DNA from 3 places in the Bacillus sp. VA13 genome. Region 2 is predicted to be linked to each of the others. Evidence: riboswitches for the same ligand, from Rfam matches in the RefSeq annotation. Region 2 holds a riboswitch; each other region holds the start of a gene.
What was found. A riboswitch is a leader RNA that binds a small molecule or an ion and turns the genes downstream of it on or off. The one in region 2 is predicted to bind S-adenosylmethionine.

Region 1: it holds a riboswitch for S-adenosylmethionine, as region 2 does, so the genes downstream of both, AC0C66_RS14015 (bifunctional homocysteine S-methyltransferase/methylenetetrahydrofolate reductase) here and AC0C66_RS09315 (5-methyltetrahydropteroyltriglutamate--homocysteine S-methyltransferase) in region 2, are expected to answer to the same signal.
Region 3: it holds a riboswitch for S-adenosylmethionine, as region 2 does, so the genes downstream of both, metK (methionine adenosyltransferase) here and AC0C66_RS09315 (5-methyltetrahydropteroyltriglutamate--homocysteine S-methyltransferase) in region 2, are expected to answer to the same signal.

What each region holds. Positions count from the first base shown of each region.
Region 1 covers NZ_JBVQPP010000003.1:393,950-398,486, reverse strand. Annotated here, with positions in the region: gene AC0C66_RS14015 (bifunctional homocysteine S-methyltransferase/methylenetetrahydrofolate reductase) at 1-1,677, opposite strand, end outside; SAM riboswitch class I at 1,768-1,885, opposite strand; gene AC0C66_RS14010 (YajQ family cyclic di-GMP-binding protein) at 1,993-2,484, opposite strand; partial or broken gene AC0C66_RS14005 (CvfB family protein) at 2,583-3,480, shown strand; gene AC0C66_RS14000 (DUF3784 domain-containing protein) at 3,593-3,883, shown strand; gene AC0C66_RS13995 (DegV family protein) at 3,925-4,537, opposite strand, start outside.
Region 2 covers NZ_JBVQPP010000002.1:216,160-220,696, reverse strand. Annotated here, with positions in the region: gene pepT (peptidase T) at 1-25, shown strand, start outside; gene AC0C66_RS09330 (hypothetical protein) at 131-259, shown strand; gene AC0C66_RS09325 (hypothetical protein) at 558-812, shown strand; gene AC0C66_RS09320 (LURP-one-related/scramblase family protein) at 989-1,477, shown strand; SAM riboswitch class I at 1,544-1,650, shown strand; gene AC0C66_RS09315 (5-methyltetrahydropteroyltriglutamate--homocysteine S-methyltransferase) at 1,735-2,868, shown strand; SAM riboswitch class I at 2,937-3,043, shown strand; gene AC0C66_RS09310 (5-methyltetrahydropteroyltriglutamate--homocysteine S-methyltransferase) at 3,121-4,257, shown strand; gene AC0C66_RS09305 (3-hydroxybutyrate dehydrogenase) at 4,309-4,537, opposite strand, start outside.
Region 3 covers NZ_JBVQPP010000001.1:1,533,457-1,537,993, reverse strand. Annotated here, with positions in the region: gene AC0C66_RS07930 (alpha/beta hydrolase family protein) at 1-485, shown strand, start outside; gene AC0C66_RS07925 (DUF2584 domain-containing protein) at 537-779, shown strand; gene pckA (phosphoenolpyruvate carboxykinase (ATP)) at 818-2,401, opposite strand; SAM riboswitch class I at 2,599-2,737, shown strand; gene metK (methionine adenosyltransferase) at 2,905-4,107, shown strand; gene asnB (asparagine synthase (glutamine-hydrolyzing)) at 4,256-4,537, shown strand, end outside.

The sequences.
Region 1 (4,537 bases), on a different contig from region 2:
TTTTTGTTTCTCTTTATCCTCGCCGGCGAGGGCCATTTTTTCGCGAATAGAGTCAGATAGCTTAATGCCCGGAATTTCATTGTGGATGAATTCAGCATTTCGGCTGCTTGTGAGTGGCATAATGCCGATATAGATCGGTGTCTTCAGATGCTTTGTTTCGTTATGGATATCGACAAGCTGCTGCTCGGAATAGACAGGCTGTGAAACGAAATAATCGGCGCCGCAATCTATTTTTTTCTCCAGCCGTTTTACCGCTTTATCCAGATGGCGGACATTAGGATTAAATGCGGCGGCGACTGAGAAATTCGTTTTCTTGCCAAGCGGTTTTCCAGACAGGGACAGTCCTTCGTTGAATTGTTTGATCAGCCTGATTAAATCAAAGGATGTTAAATCATACACAGACGTCGCACCCGGAAAATCCCCGATTTTAGAAGGATCGCCCGTAATGGCCAGCACGTCATTCAGCCCTAACGTATCCAGACCCATTAAATGTGACTGCAAGCCGATAATATTTCGGTCACGGCATGTAATATGGACAAGAGAGCGCATATCGAGCTGTTGCTTCACAAGGGCGCCGCAGGCAACATTGCTGATCCGCGGAGTAGCCAGGGAATTGTCAGCGAGGGTCAGGGCGTCGATTCCCGCTTCTTTTAATTCAGCAGCAGCAGACAGAAATTTGTCGAAACTCAATTTTTTCGGCGGGTCCAGCTCTACGATAATGGAGCGTTTTTCCGCTGCGATCTCATTCAGGCCGGGCTCTGTCCGCTCATGCTGAACAGAAATGAATTCCTTCGCCCGGGTTTTGACTTCTTTTTCTGTAATCGGAGCAAGCCCGCCAACCGCTTCTGCCATCGCCTGGATGTGATTCGGCGTGGTGCCGCAGCAGCCGCCGATAATCCGCGCGCCTTGCTTGCGGAATTCTGACGCGCTGTTTTGAAAATACGTGTCGTCTGTTTCATAGACGAGCCGGCCTTCTTCAAGCGAGGGAAGACTGCTGTTCGGATAAACTGATAAGAACACGTCATCAAAAATCGGCACTTCGCTAAGCGCTTCAATCATGTGATAAGGGCCGAGCCGGCAGTTAATGCCGACGATATCAGCTCCGAGATCCGCGATCGATCGCAATGCTTCAGAAAGCAGTGTTCCGTCCTGCAGTACGCCTTGCTCATGCATGGAGACATTCAGCATAATCGGAAGGCCAGTCTCTTTGCGCGCGATTTTTAGCACTTCACGGGCTTCTTCCAAATCATAATACGTTTCTAACAGCAAGCCATCTGGCTCTTCATGCAGCAGCAGGTACAGCTGCTCGCGAAAGCTGCGTTTGATTTCGTCAAGGCTGTACGCGTTTTTATTAAAGGTACGGATGCCGCCCATCGTCCCCAGCACGTACGCATCGCCTGCTGAAGCCCGCGCGATTTTTACCGCCTCCTGATTCATTTTTTTGATGTCATCCTCAAGCCCGTGTCTGGATAATTTAATATAATTGGCCCCGTACGTATTTGTTTGAATGATGTTGGCTCCAGCCTCAACGTACGCTTTATGTATGCGCTGAATTTCCTCCGGCTTTGAAATGTTGAGCTCCTCAAAGCACCTGTCAATGCCATAGGAGTAGAGGAGCGTCCCCATGGCGCCGTCGCCAATTAACACCTGTTTTTGCAAATCTTCTAAAAGTCCCATTGTTTGCCTCCTTTATTCACATTCAGCAAGGAAAAAAGAGAAATAAAAAAAGTCCTCTTAAGAAGAAGACTTTGTCAGTGATTTTGTCTCTTCTTATCTTCCAAGCTGTTCGAGCTTGCTGGATTTAGCACCTTGGTCATGGCTGATCGCCATTACACCGGTTGCTGAAGCTTCGTCGGGCCAGTCCCTCTGCTTCTCTTGATAAGAACGGATATAAAATTTTCGTGTTCAGGAAGTGCCCTAAAGATGCCTGGCATTTTCCCTTTCTCCAAATTTACCGAAAATAAAGACAATAATCAATAGGATTCAGAAAATTTATCTGAAATTTATAAATTGAACGTCAATTGGCAGATCCGCGCCCCGCACTGCTGTGATAATCTGCTGCAGGTCATCCTTGTTTTTTCCGGTGACGCGCACTTGATCATCCTGCACTTGAGACTTTATTTTCAGTCCGGAGTTTTTGATGATGGTATTGATTTTTTTGGCGTTGTCCTTGTCAATGCCTTGAACAAGTTTTGCACGCTGGCGCACCGTTCCGCCTGACGCGCTTTCAACCTTGCCGTAATCAATGTTTTTTGTCGGCACGTTTCGTTTAATTAATTTACTGACCAGTACATCTTTCAGCTGGCTTAATTTAAATTCGTCATCAGAAACGAGGACAAGCTCCTCTTTATCTAAAGAAATGTCGCTTTTGCTTCCTTTAAAGTCATAGCGTGTGCTGATTTCTTTCAGTGCGATTTGAATCGCATTTTGCACTTCGGGCAATTCCACCTTTGATACAATATCAAATGAACTTTCTTTTGCCATATGAAAACCTCCATAACATTTAACTTATGTGTTGATTATAGTAGAATAAAGAGAAACTTCCAACAGAACAAAGAATCAATTTGTGATGATTGGAAAAAATGTTAACAGAATCCGCAGAAAAATAAGCGGAACAGGAAGGACGATAGCATGAGACCAGGGCAGCAATTAACCTTGAGTATAGATCACCAAACTGACTTCGGTTACTTTTTAACCGACGGAGAAGATACGATTCTCTTACATAACAGTGAAATAACTGAGGATATCGAAGACAGAGATGAGGTAGAGGTCTTTATATACGTGGACCAGCAGGAAAGACTTGCGGCCACGATGAAAATTCCGGTCATCAGCGCTGATGAGTACGGCTGGGTCGAAGTGGTGGATAAAGTGGAAGATATGGGCGTTTTCGTTGATGTCGGCTTATCTAAGGATGCGCTTGTTGCAACTGAGCATTTGCCGCCATACGAGGATGTCTGGCCGCAAAAAGGGGATAAGCTCTACTGTATGCTGAAAGTGACGAACCGGGGGCGCATGTTTGCGAAACCAGCGCCTGAAGATATCATCAGCGAACTGTTTACCGACGCTTCAGAAGATCTGATGAATAAAGAGCTGACAGGTACGGTGTACAGATTAATCGCAACGGGTTCATTCATCATCACAGACGACGGTATCCGCGGTTTTATCCATCCGTCAGAAAGAAAAGAGGAGCCAAGACTCGGCTCAAGAATCACGGGACGGGTGATTCAAGTAAAAGAAGACGGTTCAGTCAACATGTCGCTGCTTCCGAGAAAACAGGATGCATTGTCTGTAGATGCCGAGTACATTCTGACGTATATGAGAACAAGAAACGGCGCTATGCCGTATGGCGACAAAAGCCAGCCTGACGATATCAGAGAACGTTTTAATATGAGCAAAGCCGCCTTTAAACGTGCGCTCGGCCATTTGATGAAAAACGGAAAAGTGTATCAGGAAGACGGATGGACATACGAGAAAAAATAGAAGGCCGCACAGGCCTTCTATTTTTTATATAAGAACTTCACAAATAAAATTTTGTTACGTATCATTAGGGGAGACAGAGTGTTTTGTCAGTTAAAAGACAGGGGGAGAGTTCGTGGAAATTCGCATCGATTTTTTATTGATCTTGATTGCGATGCTTTTCTTTTGGATTGCTTATATGGCAGGAATAAAAAAGCAAACATGGATATTGTCCGGTTTCCGTGAGTCTCGGATACGTGACAAAGACCGCCTGGCTAGTATTGCGGGATACTTTTTTCTGAATTCAGGGATATTTATTCTTTTAAACGGTTTTATTTCATTTCAGGGACAAGATCAGTTGATTCCGCCAATGATTTTGGCATATGGAGCTGGAGTCATCATTTATGTAAATAAAAAATTAATATAAAACCTCCAGCATATATCAAATATCTGGAGGTTTTTGTTTGCTCACTTTTTCAAAAAGAAAATCGCCAATGTGCCGGGACCGGCGTGTGAGCCGATTGTAGAACCGATTGAATGCATGATGATCTCTTTCGGCTTGAACGTATCTTCAATCAAATTTTTCATGTCAATGGCTTTTTCTTCGTTCGCAGCGTAGCTGATCCCCACGGTTTGATTGCCCCAATCACCACCGCGTTCTTTCATCAGTTCGATGATCCGTTTGAAAAGTTTTTTCTGTCCGCGAATTTTTTCCAGAGGCACAAGCTTGCCGTCCTCCATCTGAAGCAGCGGCTTAATATTCAGCAGGCCGCCGACAAAAGCGGATGTTTTGGAGATGCGGCCGCCTCTTGCAAGATATGTGAGGTCATCAACGGTAAAAATGTGCTCAAGCTGTTCGCAAAAGTTCTTTACAGACGTTTCAATTTCTTGTATTGTATTCCCGTTGATACAGAGATCGACAGCATGCCGGACAGCCAGGCCGTATCCTAATGAAGCACATTTGGAATCAATGACCCGTAAATCGAAATCGGGGAATTCCTCCTTCACTTCATTGGCCATCATCACAGCTGTCTGATACGTGCCGGAGAGGCCTGAGGAAAAGGCAATGTAAAGAGCGGGA
Region 2 (4,537 bases):
AAAACTGTTTGAAGAACAGGCATAATACCAAAAGCCAGTCTTAAAAAAAGACTGGTTTTTTTGTGTGAAAACGAAACATTTTGAATACGTCCTCCGTAAAACAAGTATCAACAGTTGAGGAGGAAAAACAATGACAAAACATGCAATCGCTGCAAAGAGTCTATTGAAAAAATGGATGATGACAAGGCCGCTTAACATGCAAAAGAAATCCAGCCCCTTTCAAAAAATCAGAAAAATGTTCAAACGCTTCTTCAAATAAAACATTCAAATCCCCAAAACATAATCCGCATTCACTCGTACCGCCCAAATGCTCCGTAATTTGGGTTTTTTGTGTTTGATTCCGCAAAATAGGGTATAAACCAAACAAGCAAGAAAACAACAACCAAAAACAGGTAATTTGAATTATGAAATTTTAGGTTAAAAGTTATATAAAGGAATTTATTTTATCGTCGATAGTAACTATAGAACCAATCACCAACCAGAACAATCATCATGTTGTAAGACTATTTTCAGGTCATCAGGTTAGACTGTTTTTGAGGGGCAGTTATTTATTTTTAATGGATTTAGAATTTTTTGAATACTTTTTGACATTTTATCCGTACAATAGAGAATACCAAAACTTTTTTTGGGAGGTATGTAAAATGATCCTATTTATTATCATCGCATTATGCGGCTATCTTCTTTTTTCTTTCAGCAAGGACAATCGCCGCAAACCGCAAAAGACAAGCCCTCTGCCAGCAGCCGCACCTCATCACAACAACCTAATCGACCTTGACGCCATCCGCCAAAAACGCCGGATGCCTCTTTCCTAATCCTATATTTCAAACGAAAAGGCTGCTGAATCATGCAGCCTTTTTCAATTTTAGAAACATTTATTACTCGGGAAAAACAATCAGCAGGGTTTCTGATCACTAGATTTGGAACTTGAAACCTTTTTGCCGCCTGTCCGTAATCTCTTACAAGGCAAATCCAAAAGGAGACTTCAGCAATGATCGAATTATTTATGAAACAAAAAATGTTCTCGTTTAAAGATGCATTTCACATTTATGACCGAGATGAAGAAGAGACATTCAAGGTCGAGGGCCGGTTCTTTTCGTTAGGAGACTCGCTACAAATGACAGATTCATCCGGAAAAACACTCGTTTCCATAGAACAAAAAGTAATGTCTGTATTGCCGCGATACGAGATTTCAATTGGCGGGAAAACAGTTTGTGAGGTGGCAAAGAAATTAACGTTTTTTAAACCAAAATTTGAAATTTCCAAGCTCAACTGGGAAATTGACGGTGACTTGTGGAAGGATGAATTTCAACTGACGGACGGGGAAAATGTCCGGATGTCAGTGAGCAAAAAGTGGCTTAGCTGGGGGGATTCCTATCATTTGCAAATTGCAAACGAGGAAGATGTGCTGATCTGCACAGCCATTGCTATCGTGCTGGATATGGTATTATATGACGACGAAGATGAAAGTATTTTCTAAAAAGGTGTTGACAATTGATCCAAAAGTAATAATATTAAGATAATTAAAATCTGAATATGAAGATGTACCTTATCAAGAGAGGTGGAGGGACTGGCCCTATGATACCCGGCAACCGCTGTTTCAAACAGAATGGTGCTAAATCCTTTAGAACATTGCGTTCTTGCAGATGAGGCGGAGATTTGATCATTCAAGCTCTTCCTTACTCAAAGGAAGAGCTTTTTTCATGCACAACACATTTCAGAAAAGAGGCGAATGACATGGCTCAACAAACAAATGTTGCAGGACAAAAAACAGAAAAACAAATCAAAGCTCCTTTCCGTGCCGATCATGTCGGCAGTTTACTGCGATCTGCTCCGGTGAAAGAAGCCCGGCAAAAAAAAGCGGCTGGCGAGATCACTGCGGAACAGCTTCGTGATATCGAAAATCAAGAGATCACCCGCACTGTGGAAAAACAAAAAGAAATCGGTCTCGATGTGGTAACAGACGGGGAATTCCGACGTTCCTGGTGGCATTATGATTTCCTGGAAGGGCTTGACGGTGTGGAACCGTTCATCCCGGCTGAAGGGATTCAGTTCCATCATGCGAAAACAAAAGCACGCAGCATCAAAGTGACGGGAAAACTCGATTTTACGAGCCACCCCGCGCTTGCCGATTATCAATTTTTACATGAGACTGCCGGTGACGCGACACCAAAGCTGACGATTCCGAGCCCGAATATGCTGTTTTTCGGTGAAAAAGCCGATAAAGGGATTTATGACGACCAAGAGGAATACTTTCATGATCTGGCCCAAGCGTACAAAAAAGCAATCAAAGCCTTCTATGACGCTGGATGCCGCTATCTTCAGCTTGATGATACGTCATGGTCTCTCTTCTTTGAGGAAAAAGGCAGAGAGGTCGTCCGAGCGCTTGGCGGCGATCCAGAAACATTGCCTGCCTTATTCGCCAAAACGATTAACGATGCAGTGGCAGATCGGCCTGATGATTTAGCAATCACGATGCACATTTGCCGCGGCAACTTCCGTTCAACTTGGGCGGCATCTGGAGGCTATGACGCTGTAGCGGAAACGATTTTGGATGGCTTACATTTGGACGGCCTGTTCTTGGAATACGATGATGACCGCTCCGGTAACTTTGATCCGCTCCGTTTCGTGAAACGCAAGGATCTGCAAATTGTACTCGGTTTGATTACATCGAAATACGGCGAGCTTGAAAATCCTGAGGATGTGAAGCGCCGAATCAATGAAGCGGCGCGCTTTGTCAGCCTGGATCAGCTGTGCCTCAGCCCGCAGTGCGGTTTCGCCTCTACAGAAGAAGGCAATCTTTTGACAGAGGAGCAGCAATGGGCGAAGCTGCGCCATGTGATCGACATCGCCAACGATGTGTGGAGATAATCTATCATTGACAGAAACATAAAATGTGTGAATAATAGATACTATCAGAAAATTTCATAAAAAGGTTTTCCTTATCAAGAGAGGTGGAGGGACTGGCCCTGCGATACCCGGCAACCGCTGTTTAACAGAATGGTGCTAAATCCTTTAGAGCAATGATTGCTCTTGAAGATAAGGTTGAGATTGTCATACAAGCTCTTCCTTATCCAAAGGAAGAGCTTTTTTATATTCGAATGGAAAGAAGGAATGGACAACATGCCACAACAAACAACACCCGCAGAACAAAAATCACTTCAAAGAAAAAAACCGCCGTTTCGCGCGGATCAAGTCGGAAGCCTGCTGAGATCTGAGCCCGTTAAAAAAGCGCGGCTGCAAAAAGCGGCCGGCGAGATTACGGCTGAGCAGCTTCGCCAAATCGAAAACGATGAAATCACCCGCATTGTGGAAAAACAGAAGGAAACCGGCCTGAACGTCGTGACAGACGGTGAATTCCGCAGAGCGTGGTGGCACTTTGATTTCCTTGAAAACTTAGATGGCGTTGAGCCGTTTACTCCTGAGCAGGGCATTCAATTCCATAACGTACAGACAAAAGCACGCGGCATAAAAGTGACCGGTGATATCGACTTTTCAACTCACCCAATGCTTGAAGATTACTCCTTTCTCCATAGCATTGCCGGTGACGCGACACCAAAGATGACAATCCCAAGCCCGAATATGCTGTTTTTCCGCGGAAAGCTGGAAAAGGATGCATACAAAAACGACTATCACCTTTTCCAGCACGATGTATCCAAAGCATATAAAAAAGCGATTCAAGCGTTTTATGACAGAGGCTGCCGCTACCTCCAGCTTGATGATACAGCATGGGCTGTTTTCTTATCTGAAAAAGGCTTAAAACAAATCGAAGCGTTCGGAACAACGCCTGATGAGCTTCGCCAGCTGTTTGCGAAATCCATTAACGACGCGATTGCAGACCGTCCGGATGACTTGACCGTAACAATGCACATTTGCCGCGGCAACTTCCAGTCCACTTGGACAGCGGAAGGCGGCTATGACGCAGCAGCCGAAACCATTTTTGACGGCTTGAACCTGGACGGGCTTTTCCTAGAGTATGATGATTCACGCTCAGGCGGATTTGAACCACTCCGTTATGTGAAGCGCTCTGATCTTCAGCTTGTCCTTGGCTTAGTGACATCTAAATTCGGTGAGCTTGAACATCCAGACAATGTAAAACGCCGTATCGAAGAAGCGTCCCGCTATGTGAGCTTAGACCAGCTTTGCCTCAGCCCTCAATGCGGATTCGCTTCAACTGAGGAAGGCAACAAGCTGACTGAAGAACAGCAATGGGCGAAGCTGCGCCATGTGGTTGAGATCGCTAACGATGTTTGGAAATAAGCAAAGAAAAAACACACTTGATTCCCTGGCGGAGCAAGTGTGTTTTTTATGTTATTGAGCGGTATAGCCTCCATCAAGGACGACAGCCTGCCCGGTGACACCCTTCGCTTTCTCGCTTGCCAAAAACACCGCATAATCCGCGATTTCCTTGACGGAAAGCAATCGTTTTTGCGGCACAAGCGGAAAAATGACCTGTTCAAGCACGGAGTCGTAAGGGACATTTCTCGTTTTCGAAAGATCGCTCAGCTGATTGCGGACAAGCTGTGTATCGACATAACCC
Region 3 (4,537 bases), on a different contig from region 2:
ATGCTTTTTCCGCTTTTCGCCTGCTTCAGCAGCATCCAAATGTTAAGAAGGACAGAATCCATATCTTCGGTTTTTCCCGCGGCGGAATTATGGGAATGCTCACTGCGATTGAAATGGGCCGGCATGCAGCTTCATTCGTTTCCTGGGGAGGCGTCAGTGATATGATCCTTACATATGAGGAGCGGCAGGATTTGCGGCGAATGATGAAAAGAGTCATCGGCGGAACACCGAAAAAGGTGCCTGAGGAATACAAATGGAGAACACCGTTTGACCAAGTAAACAAAATTCAGGCACCCGTGCTATTAATCCATGGAGAAAAAGACCAAAATGTTTCGATTCAGCATTCCTATTTATTTGAAGAGAAGCTAAAACAGCTGCATAAGCCGGTGGAGACATGGTATTACAGTACATTCACACATTATTTCCCGCCAAAAGAAAACCGGCGTATCGTGCGGCAGCTCACGCAATGGATGAAAAACCGCTGACGGTGAAATATGTTATGATAAAGAAAAAAGAGAACGAAAGGGGATTTCACTTTGGGAATGCCTGTTGAATTTAATACACTGATTGTGACAAAAGGACAAGAAGTTCGAATAGATGAAAATATATTTACGTTAGAGAAAGACGGATACCGTGTATATCCGATGGAGATTCCGATGGATGTGCGCAAAACAAAGTTCGGCGAAAAGTCAGGCACAGCTGAAGTGCAGAAACTTCAATGGGAAGACGGCCGGACCATCATTACGTACAAGCTGACTTCTTTGCATTCTGTCAATTAAAACAAGCCAAGAGCGTAATTGCTCTTGGCTTTTGCTTTTTAAACGAGAGGGCCGCCTGCCTGTGCAATGGCATCTGTATGTGCGAACTTTTTAAAATTCTCTTTGAATTCATTTGCGAGGTAGAAAGCTTTTTCTCTGTATTCTTCCTTGTTGCTCCACGTGTTTTCAGGCTGAAGGATATGATCAGGAACGCCAGGAACATGGACCGGTATATGCAGGCCAAAAATATCGTCAGTCATCATTTCTGCATCCTCTAATTTGCCTTCAATCGCTGCTTTGACCATCGCTCTCGTGTAAGAAAGCTTCATGCGCTCGCCTGTACCGTAGCCGCCGCCGGTCCAGCCGGTATTGACCAAGAAAACGTCTGCGCCGTGTTCATCGATCTTTTTGCCGAGCATTTCAGCATAGACGTGAGCAGGAAGCGGCAGGAACGGTGAGCCGAAGCATGTGGAAAACGTCGTCTCAGGAGATGTCACACCGCGTTCGGTTCCGGCAAGCTTGCTCGTATAACCGCTCAAGAAATGATACATCGCCTGCTCCTTCGTCAGTTTGCTGATCGGAGGCAGGACTCCGAATGCATCAGCCGTCAAAAATACAATTGCTGAAGGGTGGCCTGCCATGCTTGGTGTCACGATGTTGTCAATCATATGAATCGGGTAAGCCGCACGCGTGTTTTCGGTATAGAATGAATCATCATAATTGGCTTCACGTGTATCTTCATCCACAACAACATTTTCGAGAACAGACCCGAAGCGGATCGCGTTAAAGATCTGAGGCTCCTTTTCTTCGCTTAAATGAATACACTTGGCGTAGCATCCGCCTTCAATATTAAAGACGCCTGTGTCAGACCAGCCGTGTTCATCATCGCCGATCAGTTTGCGGTCAGCATCGGCTGAAAGGGTGGTCTTGCCTGTTCCAGACAGTCCGAAGAAAAGGGCAACATCGCCTTTTTCACCGACATTGGCAGAGCAATGCATGGATAAAATATCTCTTTCAGGGAGCAGGAAATTCATAATGGAGAAGATGGACTTCTTCATTTCTCCGGCATACTCTGTTCCGCCGATTAAGATCGTCCGCTTTTCGAAAGAGACAATAATAAAGGTTTCGGAATGTGTGCCGTCTGTTTTTGGATCCGCTTTGAAATGCGGAGCAGAAAGAATGGTAAACGGCTGTTCAACTGTTTTCTTATCATTGCCTTCCGGGCGGATAAACAGCTGTCTTGCGAATAAATTGTGCCATGCGAACTCATTTACGACGGTGATCGGCAGTCTGTATTTTTCATCTGCGCCGGCAAATCCTTCGAAAACAAACAGCTCATCTCGCTGTTTCAGATAGCTGACAACCTTCGTGTACAGCCGCTCAAACGCTTCTTCTGAAATCGGCTGATTCACCGTCCCCCAATCGATCTTATTTTTCGTGCTTTCTTCCTCCACGATAAATTTGTCTTTAGGTGAGCGTCCTGTATAAGCGCCTGTTGTCGCCCGAACAGCACCCGTGGAAGTTAAAATGCCTTCGTTCCGGGAGAGTACTTTTTCTGTAAGCTGTGCTGCTGATAAATTATGACGCACATTTGGGCTTGTTAATAAGGCTTGTAAATCAGCGGTTAAATCAACTGAGTTCATATGAAACCTTCCTTTATCGTTTTTTGTGTTTTGCTAATTGTGAATTAGTATAACATATATTTTCAAATAGTCTATACTATTTATTGTTTTTTGTGTGTGCGTTTTCCAATGTTTTCCCTCGATATAGGTGCCTATTTCTTCTGAATCATATTGACATTGCAAACCCTTTTACGATAAGATATTTCATTGAGCGGATACTCTTATCCCGAGCTGGCGGAGGGACAGGCCCTATGAAGCCCAGCAACCGGTTTCTCTGTTATTTATTATGTTCAACTGTGTGAGACAACCAAGGTGCTAACCTGTTGCAAGGTTGTATGATTCCTTGAGCGATAAGAGTGAAAGGCACAAAGACCAAACCCTTTCCTCGATGGAAAAGGTTTTTTTATTTCATAAATATGCCAATTAACATTCTCTAATATAACGTTACATTGTATAAGAGGGAGCGAGTTCCGTATCATATATACAAGGTCTTTCGGGAGGCCTTGTGCAGGAGGAAGCAAATCATGAGTAAAAATCGTCGTTTATTTACATCAGAATCTGTTACGGAGGGGCATCCGGATAAAATCTGTGACCAGATTTCTGACAGCATTTTAGATGAAATTTTAAAGAAAGACCCTAACGCGCGTGTTGCTTGTGAGACGTCTGTGACAACTGGTTTGGTGCTTGTCAGCGGAGAGATCACAACATCTACGTATGTTGACATTCCGAAAACGGTTCGCCAAACCATTAAAGAAATCGGATACACACGTGCGAAATACGGATTTGATGCGGAAACTTGTGCGGTTTTAACATCAATTGACGAGCAGTCTGCTGATATTGCAATGGGTGTAGACCAAGCGCTTGAAGCCCGTGAAGGCACAATGAGCGACGAAGAAATTGAAGCGATCGGTGCGGGTGACCAAGGTTTAATGTTCGGTTACGCGTGCAACGAAACGAAAGAGCTTATGCCTCTTCCAATTTCACTTGCTCATAAATTAGCCCGCCGCCTGAGTGAAGTCCGTAAAGAAGATATTCTTCCATACCTTCGCCCTGACGGCAAAACACAGGTAACGGTTGAGTACGATGAAAATAACAAACCTGTCCGCATTGACGCGATTGTTATTTCAACTCAGCACCACCCTGAAATTACGCTTGAGCAAATCCAGCGCAACATTAAAGAACATGTTATCAATCCGGTTGTTCCTGAAGAGCTGATTGATGAAGAAACAAAATATTTCATCAACCCTACAGGACGTTTCGTTATCGGAGGCCCTCAAGGGGATGCGGGACTTACAGGACGCAAAATCATCGTTGATACTTACGGCGGCTATGCGCGCCACGGCGGAGGAGCGTTCTCAGGTAAGGATGCAACGAAGGTAGACCGTTCTGCGGCTTATGCAGCAAGATACGTTGCGAAAAACATCGTTGCGGCTGAGCTTGCTGATTCTTGCGAAGTACAGCTTGCTTACGCGATTGGTGTTGCACAGCCTGTATCAATCTCAATCAACACATTCGGTTCCGGTAAAGCTTCTGAGGAAAAACTGATTGAAGTTGTTCGCAATAACTTTGATTTACGACCTGCCGGCATTATCAAAATGCTTGATTTACGCCGTCCGATCTACAAACAAACTGCTGCGTACGGCCACTTTGGACGCCACGATGTTGATCTTCCGTGGGAACGTACAGACAAAGCGGAGCAGCTGCGTAAAGAAGCGTTAGGAGAATAACTTTATAGCCGCTTACTCGTTAAGCGGCTTTCCCTTTTTCACGTTGTATTCATGTTTATTTTTTTACATAACCGTGAAACCAAATACTATTCACAGCGTCTATAAATAGGGGTTCAATGATGACAATTTTAATTATGGAGGCAATACTATGTGTGGATTTGTCGGGGTTTTTAACAAGCATCCGTTAGCTCAAACCGCTGATCAAGAAGAACTAATCAAACAAATGAACCAAATGATCGTTCACCGCGGTCCTGACAGTGATGGATATTTCCATGATGAGCACGTTGGATTCGGATTCAGACGGCTCAGCATTATTGATGTAGAAAATGGCGGACAGCCTTTATCATATGAAGATGAAACATATTGGATTATCTTTAACGGAGAAATCTATAACTATATTGAATTGAGAGAAGAACTTGAAGCAAAGGGG